DNA from 4 places in the Nocardia sp. NPDC003963 genome. Region 3 is predicted to be linked to each of the others. Evidence: riboswitches for the same ligand, from Rfam matches in the RefSeq annotation. Region 3 holds a riboswitch; each other region holds the start of a gene.

Region 1 (3,848 bases), on a different contig from region 3:
GTTCGGCGTCGGCCGAGGAAAGCACGATGAACGAGGTGAGCGCGGAGAACAATTGGGTCCCGGCCACCCCGGCCAGCACCACCTTGGCGGTGCCGCCGCCGGCACCCGCGGCCAGGACCAGTACCAGGCCGAACGAGATGAGCGCCCCGAGGAACGCTCCGGTGGACAGTGAGATCAGTCCGCCGCCCACGCCCAGGACGGCCACGAGCACCGCGCCGGTGGACGCGCCGGAGGAGATCCCCAGGACGAACGGGTCGGCGAGTGGGTTGCGCAGCAGTGACTGCATGACCACTCCGCAGACTCCCAGCCCGGCGCCGCAGATCGCGGCGAGCAGGGTGCGCGGCAGCCGCAACTGCCAGACGATGCCCTCCCGGATCGGCGAAACAGCGGCGGTGCCGGCGCCCAGCTTCTCGAACAGGACCGCGTAGACCTCGCCGACCGACAGCTCCGCCGGCCCGATGGTGACGGTGAAGGCCATCGAGGAGATCAGCACGACCAGCCCCGCCAGAACCAGCGCCGCGGTAGCGGGTGCGCGGGCGATCCGGGCGGTGGTGCGCGACGGTGCATCCGGGCTCACGAACCGTGGCCCCACCGTTCCAGGGCGTCGGCGACCTTCTCGATACCGTCGACCGTCCGGATCGACGGGTTCAGATCGGCGCCGTTGACCACGATGTAGCGCCGATCGCGTACCGCGGACAGTTCGGCGGTCACCGGGTTCGATTCCAGGAACGAGATCTTGCTGTCCAGGGCGTCCCCGGCGAGACTGCGCCGGCTCAGATCGGCCAGTACGAGGGCAGCCGGGTCACGGTCGAGTACCGTCTCCCAGCTGACCTGCGGCCATTCGTCGGTGGTGTCGTCGAATACATTCTTCGCGCCCACTGCGCCGGTGATGATCCCGGAGGAGCCGCAGCAGCCCGCGACATACGGTGTGGACGTATCGGCGAACCAGAACGCCAGCGAGACGCCGTCCGCGGCGATCCGCCCGGCCGCGGCGTCGTGGCGATCGCGTAGTTCGGTGACCAGCTGTTCGCCGCGGTCCCGCACATCGAAGATCGCGGCCAGTTCGCGGATCTCCCGGTAGACCGAATCCATGGTCAGCGGTTCGGTCCGGGCGCCGTCGGCATTGACGCTGATATCGGTTTTGCCGTCACAATCGGTCGGCGAGAGGTAGGTGGGCACACCCAGTTCGGTGAACTGTTCGCGTTCGGCCACGCCACCGGGACCGAGCGTGCCGCCGAAGGACGCGGATACGAAATCCGGTTCCTTGTCGAGGACCACCTCGAACGAGGGTTTGTTGTCGGCCAGTCGCGGCACTCGCGCGTTGTCGGCGGCCAGATTCGCGCGGACGGGATCGGTCCAGGTGGCGGTGCCCACCATCCGATCGGCCAGCCCGAGTGACAGCAGGATCTCCGCCGACCCCTGGTTGAGGGCCACGGCGCGTTGCGGGGGCGCCGGGACGGTGATTTCGGTTCCGCAGTTGCCGAGCTTCATCGGATAACCGGATCCACCGGCGGCTGCCGCGGGATCGCCGGAACTGTCCGCACCGGAACATCCGGCCAGCAGGAGGGTGGACACCACGGCGGCGACCGCCAGGGAAATGGACCGCGTCACGGCGTGGACTCCTTGCGTCTGGGCCTGTGCGCGAGGCCGGGAACCGAGCTCGGCGGGTGAGTGATCGGACTCCACCACACGGGTGTCACCGTTGCGCGCCAGTCCCGGATTCGCACCGGGTTCCCTCACCGCGCCGCGACCGCAGTGCGGCCGTGGACCATGCTATCGGACACAGAACTGGACGTACGACCGGATCGTGCGGTGGTGCCGAGGGGGCGAATGCGACGGCGATTTCCTGCCAGCACACCAGGGGTGCCCTCGCCGATGCTCGTGGAGTAACAGCGGAATCGCGAAAGGAACGATATGTCGGAGAAGATCGTGGTGGTCACCGGGGCGACCCGCGGAATCGGACGCGCCACCGCGACGGCGTTCGCCCGGCGGGGCCACCGGGTGATCGTCACCGGACGCCGCGCGGCGGCGGTGGAGACGGTAGTGGGAGAACTGCGGGCACAGGGGCTCGCGGCCGAGGGCGAAGTCCTGGACGTGTGCTCGGTGGACAGCGCGCGGTGCCTGCGCGAAGCGATCGCCGAACGATACGAGCACATCGACGTACTGGTGAACAATGCCGGCATTCTGCCCGAGGCGACCGCGGCGGGCACGGTGAACTTCGCCCATCCGGGCGCGTTCACCGAGACCCTCATGACCAACACCTTCGGTCCCGTCAATGTGATCGAAGCGTTGCTTCCTCTGGTGCGCCGGGCGCCGGCCGGCCGGATCGTCAATATCTCCACCGAGATGGGTTCGCTCACCCAGCAACGCAATCCGGACTCGGCGTACTACTCGATGGTGGTCCCGGGCTATCAGGCATCGAAGGCGGCGTTGAACAGCATCACGGTCGGGCTGGCGAAAACCCTCGCCGGCACCGATGTCCGGGTGGTCTCGGTATGCCCCGGTTTCGTCGCGACCGAACTGGCTCCGGCGGCGGCCGACGCACCGACGACACCGGAGGAGGCCGCGGCGGTCGTCCTCGCGGCGGCGGAGTCGCCGGATATGTCCACCGACGGTTCCTTCGTCGGTGCGCAGGGCCCCATCGCCTGGTAGTGGTGTCGCGGGGATCGGGCCTTCGCGGCTCGATCCCCGCCGGATCGGCCGGTTCGGCGGGGCCCCGGCTCACCCGGTTCGCGCGCAGGCGGCCGTGACCGTGTCGGTGGCGTAGCGCACGAAGGCGGCGACGGCGTCGTGGCACCCGGTCCAGTCGTCCACCGCGATGCCGAGATAGCCGTCCCGCGCCCGGCGCAGCAGCGCGGCGTGGCCCGCGGGCAGCAGCGGTAGGAGACGATCCGCGGCTTCCGCCTTGGACACCACCGCCCCGGAGTCCGCCGTAACCCACATACGCGCCAGGGTGAGGACCACATTGCGCTCGTCACCGTCCACACTATCGGTCAGTACGGGCAGACTTGCGGTGATCGCCCGAATCAGATCGCCCGGCGGCACCGGATCCAGAATCCGGTGGGCCGGCGGCCCGGCCAGCGCGAGCGACCCGTCACGCGCCATGGTGAGCAGGATCGCCAGATCGGGGTCGTCCGCGGAAGCCGGGACAGTGCCCCGCTCGAACTCCGCACGCAGCCATTCGCCGTAGACGAACTCCGCACGCGGTGGGAAGCGCCACGGAACGATATCGTCGCGCACGACCACCGTCAGCTCCACGGGCCGGGCGGGGCCCGACCGCGGCCAGCGCCCGGAATACCGGAGCAGGCTGCCGGCCAGGCGATCCCGGATCTCGGGGGTGATGCGCGAGATCGTGACCGCCAGGAAATCGAGGTCGCTGTCCGGCCGCAGACCGCTGGTCACCGCCGAGCCGTACAGATACAGGCCGAGTAGATCGCCGCCGAGTAGATCGGTCACGGCTCGGATGATCAGAGCGCCTTCCGCGGCGGGGTCCGGTATCGGCAGAGTCACGAATCCACGATAGGCAGTCGGCTGCCGTACGGACCCGCGGTAGTGGGCCGCCCTTCACCGAACCGGTTCACTGCCGGATACCGCGTAATCCGAAAGGCCCATCTCCGTGGTGTACGGAGTCGTGCCCAGGGAGGACAACAGGATCGGGGTTGTCACGGAGGTGGTCGGACCAGGGTCTGTTCTAGATTCGAGGAAGAGTCGGCTCGGGGTGGACGGGGCGAGCGTCGAACAGTCGGACAGCGAGGTGCGGTGTGAATACGGTGCAGACGGTGACCGGATCCGAGCACGCACCGGTCGAACCCGATAACCCGGCACCGGCGCGCTGGCCGTGGCCGGCC
Region 2 (3,848 bases), on a different contig from region 3:
GTCTCGGCCGCGGACCGACCCGGCCGGGGACGGTACGGAGGCACCCGCGTGCGATCAGTCGATACCGCGTAGCAGCAGACCCACTGTCCGGACGGGTGTTTCGATCGCTCTTACACTCGCGGAACTACGGCAGGGCACCACAGTTCACCGGCGCCGGCACACCGGCGAGGCGATCGTTCACCCACTGCTCCGAGGTCATCATCGACGGGAAGAAGGCCACATCGTGGGTGCCCAGGAAACCGGCGGATACGGGAGGCAACCCAGCGTCGGAATCCAGCTGAACGGCCGCGCCGCCACCGCACCAGCTCGACGCCATACCGTGCACGGCCGGGTACGGAGCAGCCTCATCGTTCCTGGCCGAGTAGATACGTACCGGCACCGCCGGAGTGAGGCCGCCGAGCCGCTGCTGGTCGAATGCCTTCTTCAGTTCCGGGGAGCCGTCGATCACGGCCGCGAGAGGCAGTCCGCTGGTCGTCCACTGCGCGGTGACCTGCGGCTGCGCCATGGTGCTGGAGAGCCCACCACCGCACTTACCTATCGAATCGCGCAGGATCGCCTTACCGGTGTCGTTGAGCGCGGCATCGATTTCCGGACGGGTACCGGGATAGTCGGCGGCGATGCCGTTGAGGATCCAGGCGATGGCCGGTGCGACGCCGGGGTGGCCGTCGCTGCGCGCGATATATTCCTGCGGGCCCACCGGAGGACCGCCCACATAGGCGCCTCGTACGTTCAGCTCGGGGGCATACTCCGGTTGTAGTTCGGCCGCCGCCGCGGAAGCCATCCCGCCCTGGGAGTAGCCGTAGAGTACGACCGGCGAGTTCGGCGTGAAACCGGCACCGGGCAACCCCAACGCGGCGCGGGCGGAATCCAGTACCGCGTAACCCTGTGTCTTGCGGTTGAGGAAATTGTGGATGCCCGGCGCGCCGAGGTCGTGATAGTCGGTCATCACCACTGCCATCCCGCGGGACAGCATCTGGTAGATCGCGATGACGTCGTATTCGAAGACCAGATCGGCCGGCGGCTGGTACCGGACCACCTGCGACAGCATCGCCGACGGCGCGCACTCGACGCCTTGCCCCTGGGTACCACCCGCATACGCCACCAGCGGGCGTTCCCCCGGGCCGGTCCACGGCGCAATCGGCTCCAGATACGTACCCACCACCGTGGTCGGCGCGTCATGGGTGTCGCTGCTGGCGTAAGTGAGGCGGGTCGACTGCACCGGTACCGTCCCGGGTAGACCCGGGGCCGAGATTGCCAGGTGCGCTGCCTCGGCACGGAGGATATCGCCCCCGGCGCCCGGTGAGCGCGACGACGCCGGTTGCGTCCAAGCGGCCGGCGCGGCGATCGCGCCACCGGCTGCGACTATGAGGACTCCTGTCAAAACTGCTAGCCAAGCTCGTTTTTCGCTCTTCATACCGATCCTTCATGCGTGTGATCCAGTCAGGGCGATTGTTGAACCGAGAGACACGATTGCCGCGGACGCGAGCACAACTCTGCTGGTCAGCGAACCGTAAGCAGGGAAAGGCGACGCTTCGATCCAACAGATCTCGATCGAGTACTGCGAGTATCTCTGTTCGAACGCAGAACCGGGCACATATGCACTTCGTGTCGTCGAGGCCAAAGCATATGCCATGTTGCGGACGCAAGCCCGGAGGTCGCCGCGGGGATTCGCACAGGGCCGATCGGTACCGACGACCGGTTCGCCATCTGCCCACGGACGGCTCGGCATCGACCGGAATGCTACTGTGACCGGGCGCTGGTTACCGCCTGTCCGTGATGGGCGGTTCGCAAGAGGGAATCCGGTGGGAATCCGGAGCTGCCCCGCAGCGGTATGTGGAAACGACCGCGGTCATCAGCACTGGGCCCGCCGCCCGGGAAGCGACCGCCAGTAGGCGATACCGGATATCCGGTATCCCGTCCACGAGCCCGAAGACCTGCCCGCGCGGCCGAGCCGACGGCGCGGTCTCCTGTCGACTCCGAGGGAGCGGTTGACGAGATATGGGTCCTGTGGTGCTCGGCTGCCTGCGCACATACGCTTCGGGACGGTGCGGATAGCGCCGGCCGATGAGAACTGTCGAGAAACGGCGGCTGCCCGTCGCCGTGCTTGCCTCCGGCCTCGTCGTGGCACTCGTGGTGATCTCCGTACTCGCGCTGGCGCTCGGTGCGGCCCAGATCCCGTGGCGTGACACGATCTGGTTCCTGTGGGCCGAACTCACCGGCGCGACGGTGCTCGCCACCGACGTCGCCGACTATCGGATCATCGTCGACTCCCGATTGCCCCGGGTCCTGTCGGCTGCTCTCGTCGGCGCGGGTCTGGGCGGGGTCGGGCTGCTGGTGCAGGCCATGGTCCGTAATGCGCTCGCCGACCCGTACGTACTGGGGATCTCCTCAGGGGCGTCGGTGGGGGCCACCGCAGTCGTACTCTTCGGCGTTTTCGGGGCTCTCGGCATCTACGCGCTGTCGACCGCGGCCTTCATCGGTGCGCTCGGCGCCACCCTTCTCGTCTATCTGATGGCGCGCTCGGCGTCCGGGCTGGTACCGCTGCGGCTGGTACTGACGGGTACTGCCGTCGGTTACGGTTTCTCCGCCGCGACGACGGTACTGGTGTTCCTGGCCCCGCACGGGGATGCCGCCCGTTCGGTGATGTTCTGGCTGCTCGGGAGTCTGGCGGGCGCGACCTGGCAGATGGTTCCCCTGGTCGCCGCAGCGGCCTTGTCCGGGCTGACGGTGATCGCCGTGTACGCGCGTCATCTGAACGCGCTGGCGATGGGGGACGAGGTCGGTGCCGCACTCGGAGTGGACGCTTCCCGGTTCCGGCTGCTCCTGTTCGTGGTCGCCGCCGCGATGACGGGCTGTTTCGTCGCCGTATGCGGCGCCATCGGCTTCGTCGGGCTGGTGGTGCCGCATATCGCCAGACTGCTGGTCGGAGCCGACCATCGACGGCTCACGATCGTGACGCCTCTGCTGGGCGCGGTGTTCCTGGTGACCGCGGATCTGGTGGCGCGGACCCTCATACCTCCGCAGGAACTCCCCCTGGGCGCGATCACCGCGGCGGTGGGCGTCCCCGTTTTCGTCCTGTTGATGCGCCGCCGCGGCGCGCTGGTGGAACACGGCTGATGCGGGTCGATTACGAGAACGTGGCGGTCGAGTTCGACGGCACGCCGGTGGTCGAGGCGGTGACCCTGACCGCCGCGCCCGGTGCGTTCATCGGCGTCGTCGGACCGAACGGCAGTGGTAAATCCACCCTGCTGCGATGCCTCTACCGCGCCCTGTCGCCGACTTCGGGGCGCGTCCTGGTCGACGGGACGGATATCTCGGCGATCAGCATGCGGGAGAACGCCCGCCAGGTCGCGGCGCTGACCCAGGACGCGAACACCCCGTTCGATTTCACCGCCGCCGAGGTAGTCGCCACCGGGCGGCTACCACATACCGCGCTGCTGCGCGGTACACACCGCCGCGACCGCGAGATCTGCGCCGCGGCCATGGCCACCGCCGATATCGGTCATCTCGCCACGCGCGGCTTTCTCGCACTGTCCGGCGGTGAACGCCAACGGGTGCTGATCGCGCGGGCGCTGGCCCAGCAACCGCGTGTGCTCGTCCTGGACGAACCGACCAATCACCTCGACGTCCGCCACCAGTACAGCGTGCTGTCCGCGGCACGCGGTCTGGGGATCACCGTGATCGCGGCTCTCCACGACCTCAATCTCGCCGCGCAGCACTGCGACCGGATCTTCGTCCTGTACGCGGGCCGACTCGTCTGTTCGGGCCGCCCGCACGAAGTGATCACCACCGAGGTCCTCACTCGCTGGTTCTCGATCGGCGGCCATATCGTCGACCATCCGCGGCTG
Region 3 (3,848 bases):
TCGGCCGGCGTGACGTTGTGACATCGACGTCGCCGATCAACATGTCGAACCGGGTTCCCTGGTCCCGCTGTTGCTGGCGGGCGCCGACAAGGACCCCACCGTCTTCCCCGATCCCGAACGATTCGATGTGACCAGGGGCAACGCCGCGGAGCACCTCTCGTTCAGCAGCGGGCTGCACGGCTGTCCGGGCGCTGATCTGGCCCGATCGAGAGGCACCGTCGCATTGCGCGCCCTGTTCGAGCGGTACCCTGATCTGCGTCCGGACGGGCCGCCGATCCCGCGCGGCCTGGTGAACCCGAACAGCTACCGTTCCATGCCCGCCAGACTCTTTGTCGGCTGGAGACCGCTGGGTCGAACAGTGCCCGGATACAGGCGGGGCTCGCCGATTCGCGTGTGTTGTATCCCTGCGGACAGCCGGTTGGTCGGATGCTGATGCTCCGGGTTCCATGGAGCATGTTCGCCCAGTCGAGACCACTCCGGCGGCCTATGCGCGCACCGCACAGAGCGCGAGCTCGATGGGAACTCGAAGTCATTGTGCCGGAGGAGCCGCCGGCACCTACACCGGATGCCGCACGCGCTTTGCCGCGCTCGCTCCTGGAAGTCGCGACAAGGCCGCGATGGCCCGGGAAGCCGAGCGTTCCGTCGGCGACGCGGAGCTCGGCGAAATGTCGCAGTACCCTGTCGACGTACGGCTCTCGACAGTGCTCGTCGATCCGGGACACCGATCTCATGTACTACCCGCCCGCCGATCGATGTTTCTGGAGGCGGGCATATTCTGGCGGGCGCAGCTGGTTCGTCGTGCGCTGTTGCGACGGTGTGCGGCGTCGAAGCCCGCCGGTTGACGTTTCGCGACGTCGAGTGGCCGGGTGAGAGGGAACCCGGTGGGAATCCGGGACTGTCCCGCAGCGGTGAGCGGGAACGACCGCCGTCATAGAGCACTGGGTTCTGTCCTGGGAAGCGACGGCGTAGTACAGCTCGGGGTATATCCCGAGTCGGCCGATCGAGGCCGATGCCCGTGAGTCCGAAGACCTGCCGGTTGTGCCGGGTGCGCCGTGCCCGGCGGCCGTCGCCTCGCGGAGTGGGTGCTACGCCGATATCCACGCATTCGGGAGAGTTCCCGATGCGCAGTCGTCGTGTGCGCGTGAACGGGTGACGGCCGTTCACTGCCGACGACAGGGTATGTATCGTGTCATCACTTTCGGGGTTCTCAGGGCCGTCGAGTCGCGGTCGCCGCAGGTCTGCCTGCCCCGTGCACTCAGGTGCTCAGTGGAGCCTTCCCGAACCGGCACCCCGGTGCAGGCGATCGGTACGGTCCGACCACTCGGCCGGTTGGTCTCCGGTGACCGGCATTGTGCGCTGCTGGGCCGGGGGTTCCGGTCGGAGTAGTACCCGCGGCCCCTCGCGTCGGGCGCAAGCACAGCACGTTCGGTTCGGGTGGCCGATTGTCGGCTCGAACGTTGCGGGAAGGAGGTCGGCCGGTGGAGAAGATGTATGCGGGCGCTCGGTTGCGGGTGTTGCGTGAGCAGGAGGGATTGTCTCAGTCCCGGCTGGCCAAGATGCTCGGATTGTCGCTGAGTTATGTCAATCAGCTGGAGAACGATCAGCGGCCGCTGACGGTGCCGGTGCTGATGCGGTTGACATCGACCTTCGATTTGGAGGTGGGTTTCTTCGCGCCGGAGACCGATGCGCGGTTGCTGGCAGATCTGCAGGAGGCATTCGCCGAGGATCCGGAATCCGGCTCGGTCAGCGGCAGCGAACTCGACGATCTTCTTTCGCGGGTGCCGGCCGCGGCGCGGCTGCTGATCAGTCAGCACCGCCGGTTGCGCAGTGCCAACGGCCAGCTCGAACAGCTCACCGCCGGGCTCGAATCGCCGGTGGTCGATCCGCGGACAGCGATGCCCTACGAAGATGTTCGTGACTTCTTCTACGACCGCCGTAATCACATCCCGGCCTTGGATACTGCCGCCGAGAGCCTGTTCGTACGGGGCGGATTCACGCTCGGTGGGCTCGATCTGCAACTGGCCCACCTGCTGCACGAAGAACACGATGTGAAGGTTTCGATCCGCTCGGAAGACCCGGCCCGGCCCGGTCCCAAGCGTCTCTATGATCCGGAGAAACGTACGCTCGTACTCGCGCGGCGCCTGACCGCCGGGCAGCGCGCGTTCCAGTTGGCTACGCAGCTGGCGTTTCTCACCCAGTCGGGGGTGATCGAGGATCTGTTCGCCGAGAGTGCTGCGTTGCCGACGGAATCGCGTCGGCTGCTGCGGATCGGGCTGGCCAATTACTTCGCAGGCGCGTTGATCTTGCCCTACGGGTTGTTCCTGAGTGCGGCCGAGGCGTTACGTTACGATATCGATCTGCTCGCGGCGCAGTTCGAGGTCGGTTTCGAAACGGTGTGTCATCGGTTGTCGACGTTGCAGCGGCGTGGGCAGCGTGGTGTGCCGTTCTTCTTCGTCCGTACCGATCGAGCGGGCAATATCTCCAAGCGCCAGTCCGCCACCGCGTTTCACTTCTCCCGTGCCGGGGGAAGTTGCCCGCTGTGGGTGGTACACGATGCGTTCGCGACGCCGGGCCGGATCCGCACGCAGATCGCGGAGATGCCGGATGGACGGACCTATCTGTGGTTGGCGCGGACTACAGGCGAGAGCAGCCCGGGCTATTTGGCGCCGTCGCGAGATTTCGCCGTCGGACTCGGTTGTGATCTGGCCTACGCCGACAAACTCGTGTATTCCCACGGGCTCCCGCTCGACGATGCGGCTGCCGCTGTTCCGATCGGAGCCGGTTGCCGGGTATGTGAGCGTGTGGCGTGTCCGCAACGGGCTTTCCCGCAGATCGGGCGACCGCTCGCCGCTGACGAGAACCGCCCGGCGACAACCCCGTACGCGCCCGCGGTGGTCGATGGCTGAAGGTGCCCGCCAAAGGCGGTCGGGTCGGGCTGCGGCGTAGGCACCGGCGCGCGGTCACCGGGGCGGGCCCGGCCATGCGCACGGTGTGCTGGATGAGCGGCACATCGTGGGTCCGGATCGCCGCGCCTCCTGCGGAGGCGAGTGCCGCGCCGGCGAGCGACCCCGCGAGCCGGTCGGCGGGGTTGGGTGATCCGAGAACGGCGTGGATGAAGGACTTCCGGGTGGCTCCGATCGCCCGGGCCGTGCTCGGCGGAACGGTTCGAGCGGCGCGGCGCAGGCGGAGTAACCGAGCCATGGCTGCCGACCCACGTCGGCTTGCGCCGGTCCGCCGTGTCCTCCACAAACTCCACAACTTTGCAGTTCAGTCTCCACAAAATACGCATTTGCGACGGATTCCGGCAGCTCTGTCGCGTCAGTAGCGTGCGAATCGAAGCGAATCGCATCGATCCCTGGAGGCCGAGGACTGTGAAGAATCATCTCGTCCGTACCCATCGTTCCGCGGAGCATTTCCCCCGCGAGCAGCATCTGGCATGGCGGATCGCGGAGGTCGCGACAGATCCGGTGGAGGTCGCCCCGGAGACCGAGGAGATGATCGTCAACCGGATCATCGACAACGCGGCGGTCGCCGCGGCGTCGTTGATCCGGCGCCCGGTCGCCAATGCGCGCGCCCAGGCTCTGGCCCACCCGTATGGCCCCGGCTCGACCGTTTTCGGTGTCGGTGGCCGGTTCTCCCCGGAATGGGCGGCCTGGGCCAACGGGGTCGCGGTGCGTGAACTCGATTTCCACGACACTTTCCTGGCCGCCGAGTACTCCCACCCCGGCGACAACATTCCCGCGATTCTGGCGGTGGCCCAGCATGCCGGCCGGTCCGGTCGCGAACTGGTTCGTGGCCTGGCCACCGGGTACGAGATCCAGGTAGATCTGGTTCGCGCGATCTGCCTG
Region 4 (3,848 bases), on a different contig from region 3:
CTTGCCGTCGGTGCGGGCCACGGCGATCAGTTCACCGGGCTCGTAGACGCCCTCGTCGGCGGCGCTGTAGACCTCCACGGTCACGGGAGAGCCGGCGGGCGCGTCCCAGCTCCACCCGTTGATCGTGTCCGACCATGCCCACATCGAGGGGGCGGCGGTCGCGCCGTGATGCTTAGGGCGCCGAACGGCGATGAACGGGGCTTCCCGTAGCCCGAAGACGATTCCCCGGTGGTAGGAAGCGGGGCGGCGATAACCCCGTGATGTCGATATCACCGCACCGCGCTCTCGCGGGCGCACTGGTCGTCGCATCCTCCAACCAGTACGAGGGCTGGGGCGACGCGGTTATCTTCGCGGCATGTACAGCTCCCGAATCGGCGAGGTCGCCTGCTGTCAGGTTCCACGATATTGACACCGACCAATGGGTTTGGATTCTTCGGCGCCAGAAGATTCCTGGGCCAGGAAAGCCTCAAAGACAAATTTACCAAGGGAAGCGTGCGTGACCGATTCCGCTCATAGAGGAGATCCGGCCACTCATCTTACGTCGGATCAACGCGACTCAGTTACGTGTGCGCGCGGGTCCGGCTCTGGAAAAGGCTACCGAGCACGACCGGCGCGGGCGATTTTGGGTGAACGACTGTTCGTCGGGCCGCGTGGCGGCCGTATCCAGACGGGCGGACTTCGGGACGCGACCCACTGGGATGAGGTGGTCACAAAACTCGGATACGAACAGCTCGGTCGCCACGACCTCCGGCACACCGGCCTGGCCCGTGTTGCCGACGCCGGTGTGCGGCTGCACCGCTCCAGCGGGTCGTCGGCCAAACCGACCCCCAAATCACCCGCTGGTGCCTGCATCCGGACAATCAGGCCATTCGCTCCGACGCGGTCAAGTGGTCCAGATATCTCCGCGGCGATACTGGCCCCAGATTTGCCCCGCCTTCCGGGCCTTCCGGTGAGAAGAAAACACCCTCCGACGCAGGTCAGAGAGTGTTTTCGTGTGTCGGGCTGACAGGATTTGAACCTGCGACCACTTGACCCCCAGTCAAGTGCGCTACCAAACTGCGCCACAGCCCGTTGCGCCTCGCGTTCCGGCGCTCGATGAGATTACCTCAGAGGTGCTCGGGAGCGGAAATCGGCTGGTCATGCGGGTGTTGTCGGGCGTCGGCGACAGTGCGTGAATCCCGTTCGGGCGTGGCGCTGGTTCCGGTCGGTGTGCCGCGCATACGGATTCGCGCGCGGTCCGCCGCGAGTGCCGGGATCGCCGCCAGCGTGATGGTCACCGCGGCGATGGTGAAGGCGGTGGTGAAGTCCGTGCCGATGACCGGGATGACGAGTAACGGGCCTGCCACTTGGCCTATGGCGTAGGTCGCGGTCAGCACAGCCGCTGCGCGGGTCTTCGGTAGCCGGTGTGCGAAGTCGGGAGTCAGGACCACTACGGCCATGAAACTGCCATGGTGGTTTCGCCGGTCACGAGCAGCGCTGCCCATACGGCGAACATCGGCCGGGTGTTCAGATGTGGTCGGTGGGACAATCCTGTCTCCGATGGCCCTGGCGGCTCGGGATCGTGAGCTGCGCTTATGCTGGCGAGTGCAGCTGGTTCGTCCCGCTCGACTCCGGTGTGAGCGGGATGTCGAACCCGCCGGGCGGCGCCACCGACGCCGATCGGCGGGTGCGAGGGAACCCGGTGGGAATCCGGGACTGTCCCGCAGCGGTGACCGGGAACGATCGCCGTCCTACGGCACCGGGCCGGAGGGTCCGGGAAGCGACGGCCGGTGATGCCGGCCCGGAGATGTTCCACCCCGGGTCGATCTCCAGAGGTCGATGCCCGCGAGTCCGAAAACCTGCCGGTTGCGCCGGGTACGCCGTACCCGGCGGCCGTCGCCTCGTGGACCGGGCGTTACGCCGGCAACCGACGTGTTCGTCTCCGCGGGTGCGTGTCGTCGCGCGTCCGAACGGGCGGCTGCCGGTCCTGCCACCGAGGGAGTTCGCATCATGCCGGAACCTGCCACGGCCCTCGGCGCGCCCGGGCTTCCGGGGCTCGATCGCGGCGGCGCGGATTCGGCAAGGAACAACTACGGTGCCCTGTCCGTGTGTTGTTGCCGAAACTGTGGAAGTTCGGTAACGAACGACGAAACAGATTGTCCTGCAACATGTGTGAATGTGACGTGGGTGTTTCGGTCCGAGGACGCGGTGATCGAGTCGTGGGACCCGTCGCCGCGAACGCCGCTGAATCGAGACCGGGTCGCCCCGTACCTTTGCGGAGTCGGGAGCGGGTCGGGGCGGTCGTATGGCATGTGCCGCCCGGCGCCCGGTCACCCGTAGTCCAGGAAGGAGTCGGCAGTGGAGAAGATGTATGCCGGGGGCCGGCTGCGTGTGCTGCGTGAGCAGCGGGGGCTGTCCCAATCCGGGCTCGCCAAGACCCTCGGGCTGTCGGTGAGCTATGTGAACCAGCTCGAGAACGATCAGCGGCCGTTGACGATCCCGGTTCTGCTGCGGCTCACGGCGACCTTCGATCTGGAGGTGGGTTTCTTCGCCCCGGAAACCGATGCCCGGCTGCTCGCGGACCTGCACGAGGTGTTCGCCGAGGAGCCCGAGTTCGCGTCGGTGAGCAGCAGTGAACTCGACGATCTGCTCTCGCGAGTGCCGACGGCGGCTCGATTGCTGATCAGTCAGCACCGGCGCTTGCGGGCGGCCAACGAGCAGCTCGACCAGCTCACTGCCGGGCTCGACGCGCCGGAGGCCGGCCGCCGCACCGCGATGCCCTACGAGGATGTTCGCGATTACTTCTACGACCGCCGCAACCATATCCCCGCTCTGGACACGGCCGCGGAGGATCTGTTCGCGCGCGGCGGGTTCACGCCGGGGGGATTGGATCTGCAGCTGGCTCGGCTGCTGCGGGACGAACACGACGTGGTGGTGCGGATCCGTTCGGAGGACCCCGGCCGTCCCGGGCCCAAGCGGATCTACGATCCGGACGCCCGGACGCTCACTCTCGCGCGCCGCCTCACTGCCGGTCAGCGAGCTTTCCAGCTGGCCACCCAGTTGGCGTTTCTCACCCAGTCCGCGGTGATCGAGGATCTGCTCGCCGAGACGGCGGCACTGCCCGCGGCCTCGCGCGGACTGTTGCGTATCGGTCTGGCGAACTATTTCGCCGGTGCGCTGATCCTGCCCTACGGGGCTTTCCTCGACGCGGCCGAGACGATGGGTTACGACATCGACCTGCTCTCCGCGCAATTCGAGGTCGGGTTCGAGACCGTATGTCATCGTCTGTCGACGTTGCAGCGGCGCGGGCAACGTGGGGTGCCGTTCTTCTTCGTGCGCACCGACCGCGCGGGCAATATTTCCAAGCGCCAGTCCGCCACCGCGTTCCACTTCTCCCGGGTCGGCGGCAGCTGCCCGCTGTGGGTCGTGCACGACGCCTTCGCCACCCCCGGCCGGATCCGGACCCAGATCGCCGAGATGCCCGACGGGCGCACCTATTTGTGGCTCGCGCGAACCACGGGGGAGAGCAACGCCGGATACCTGGCGCCTTCGCGCGATTTCGCCGTCGGTCTCGGTTGCGATCTCGCGTTCGCGGAGAAACTGGTCTACTCGCACGGGCTGCCCATTCACGACACGGTCGCCGCCGTGCCCATCGGGCCGGGCTGTCGCGTCTGTGAGCGCACCGCCTGCGCGCAGCGTGCGTTCCCGCAGATCGGCCGTCCCCTCGCGGTGGACGAGAATCGTCCGGCGAACACTCCGTACGCCCCGACCGGGCCCAGCTGAGCGGTACCGCTTGCGGCGAGTTCGTCGCACCGCGCGTCGGCCTTGTCGTCGACGGGGGTTGGGCCGGACGGTGCCGGTGCAGGTCG

Evidence for each region. Region 3 has a riboswitch for cobalamin ahead of ACWEWT_RS17955 (short-chain fatty acyl-CoA regulator family protein). Riboswitches for the same ligand answer to the same signal wherever they lie in the genome.
Region 1: another riboswitch for cobalamin. It lies ahead of ACWEWT_RS30895 (ABC transporter substrate-binding protein); the one in region 3 lies ahead of ACWEWT_RS17955 (short-chain fatty acyl-CoA regulator family protein).
Region 2: another riboswitch for cobalamin. It lies ahead of ACWEWT_RS13330 (FecCD family ABC transporter permease); the one in region 3 lies ahead of ACWEWT_RS17955 (short-chain fatty acyl-CoA regulator family protein).
Region 4: another riboswitch for cobalamin. It lies ahead of ACWEWT_RS02865 (short-chain fatty acyl-CoA regulator family protein); the one in region 3 lies ahead of ACWEWT_RS17955 (short-chain fatty acyl-CoA regulator family protein).

The regions. Positions count from the first base shown of each region.
Region 1 covers NZ_JBSGIP010000036.1:21,694-25,541, reverse strand. Annotated here, with positions in the region: gene ACWEWT_RS30900 (FecCD family ABC transporter permease) at 1-478, opposite strand, end outside; gene ACWEWT_RS30895 (ABC transporter substrate-binding protein) at 574-1,491, opposite strand; cobalamin riboswitch at 1,629-1,788, opposite strand; gene ACWEWT_RS30890 (SDR family NAD(P)-dependent oxidoreductase) at 1,915-2,652, shown strand; gene ACWEWT_RS30885 (aminoglycoside adenylyltransferase family protein) at 2,722-3,510, opposite strand; gene ACWEWT_RS30880 (DoxX family protein) at 3,780-3,848, shown strand, end outside.
Region 2 covers NZ_JBSGIP010000004.1:269,454-273,301, reverse strand. Annotated here, with positions in the region: gene ACWEWT_RS13335 (lipase family protein) at 125-1,219, opposite strand; cobalamin riboswitch at 1,741-1,956, shown strand; gene ACWEWT_RS13330 (FecCD family ABC transporter permease) at 2,065-3,117, shown strand; gene ACWEWT_RS13325 (ABC transporter ATP-binding protein) at 3,117-3,848, shown strand, end outside.
Region 3 covers NZ_JBSGIP010000009.1:48,168-52,015, forward strand. Annotated here, with positions in the region: gene ACWEWT_RS17950 (cytochrome P450) at 71-433, shown strand; cobalamin riboswitch at 835-1,036, shown strand; gene ACWEWT_RS17955 (short-chain fatty acyl-CoA regulator family protein) at 1,479-2,906, shown strand; gene prpD (2-methylcitrate dehydratase PrpD) at 3,372-3,848, shown strand, end outside.
Region 4 covers NZ_JBSGIP010000001.1:604,286-608,133, forward strand. Annotated here, with positions in the region: gene ACWEWT_RS02850 (hypothetical protein) at 1-84, opposite strand, end outside; tRNA gene ACWEWT_RS02855 (tRNA-Pro) at 998-1,071, opposite strand; gene ACWEWT_RS02860 (hypothetical protein) at 1,107-1,376, opposite strand; cobalamin riboswitch at 1,672-1,840, shown strand; gene ACWEWT_RS02865 (short-chain fatty acyl-CoA regulator family protein) at 2,338-3,762, shown strand.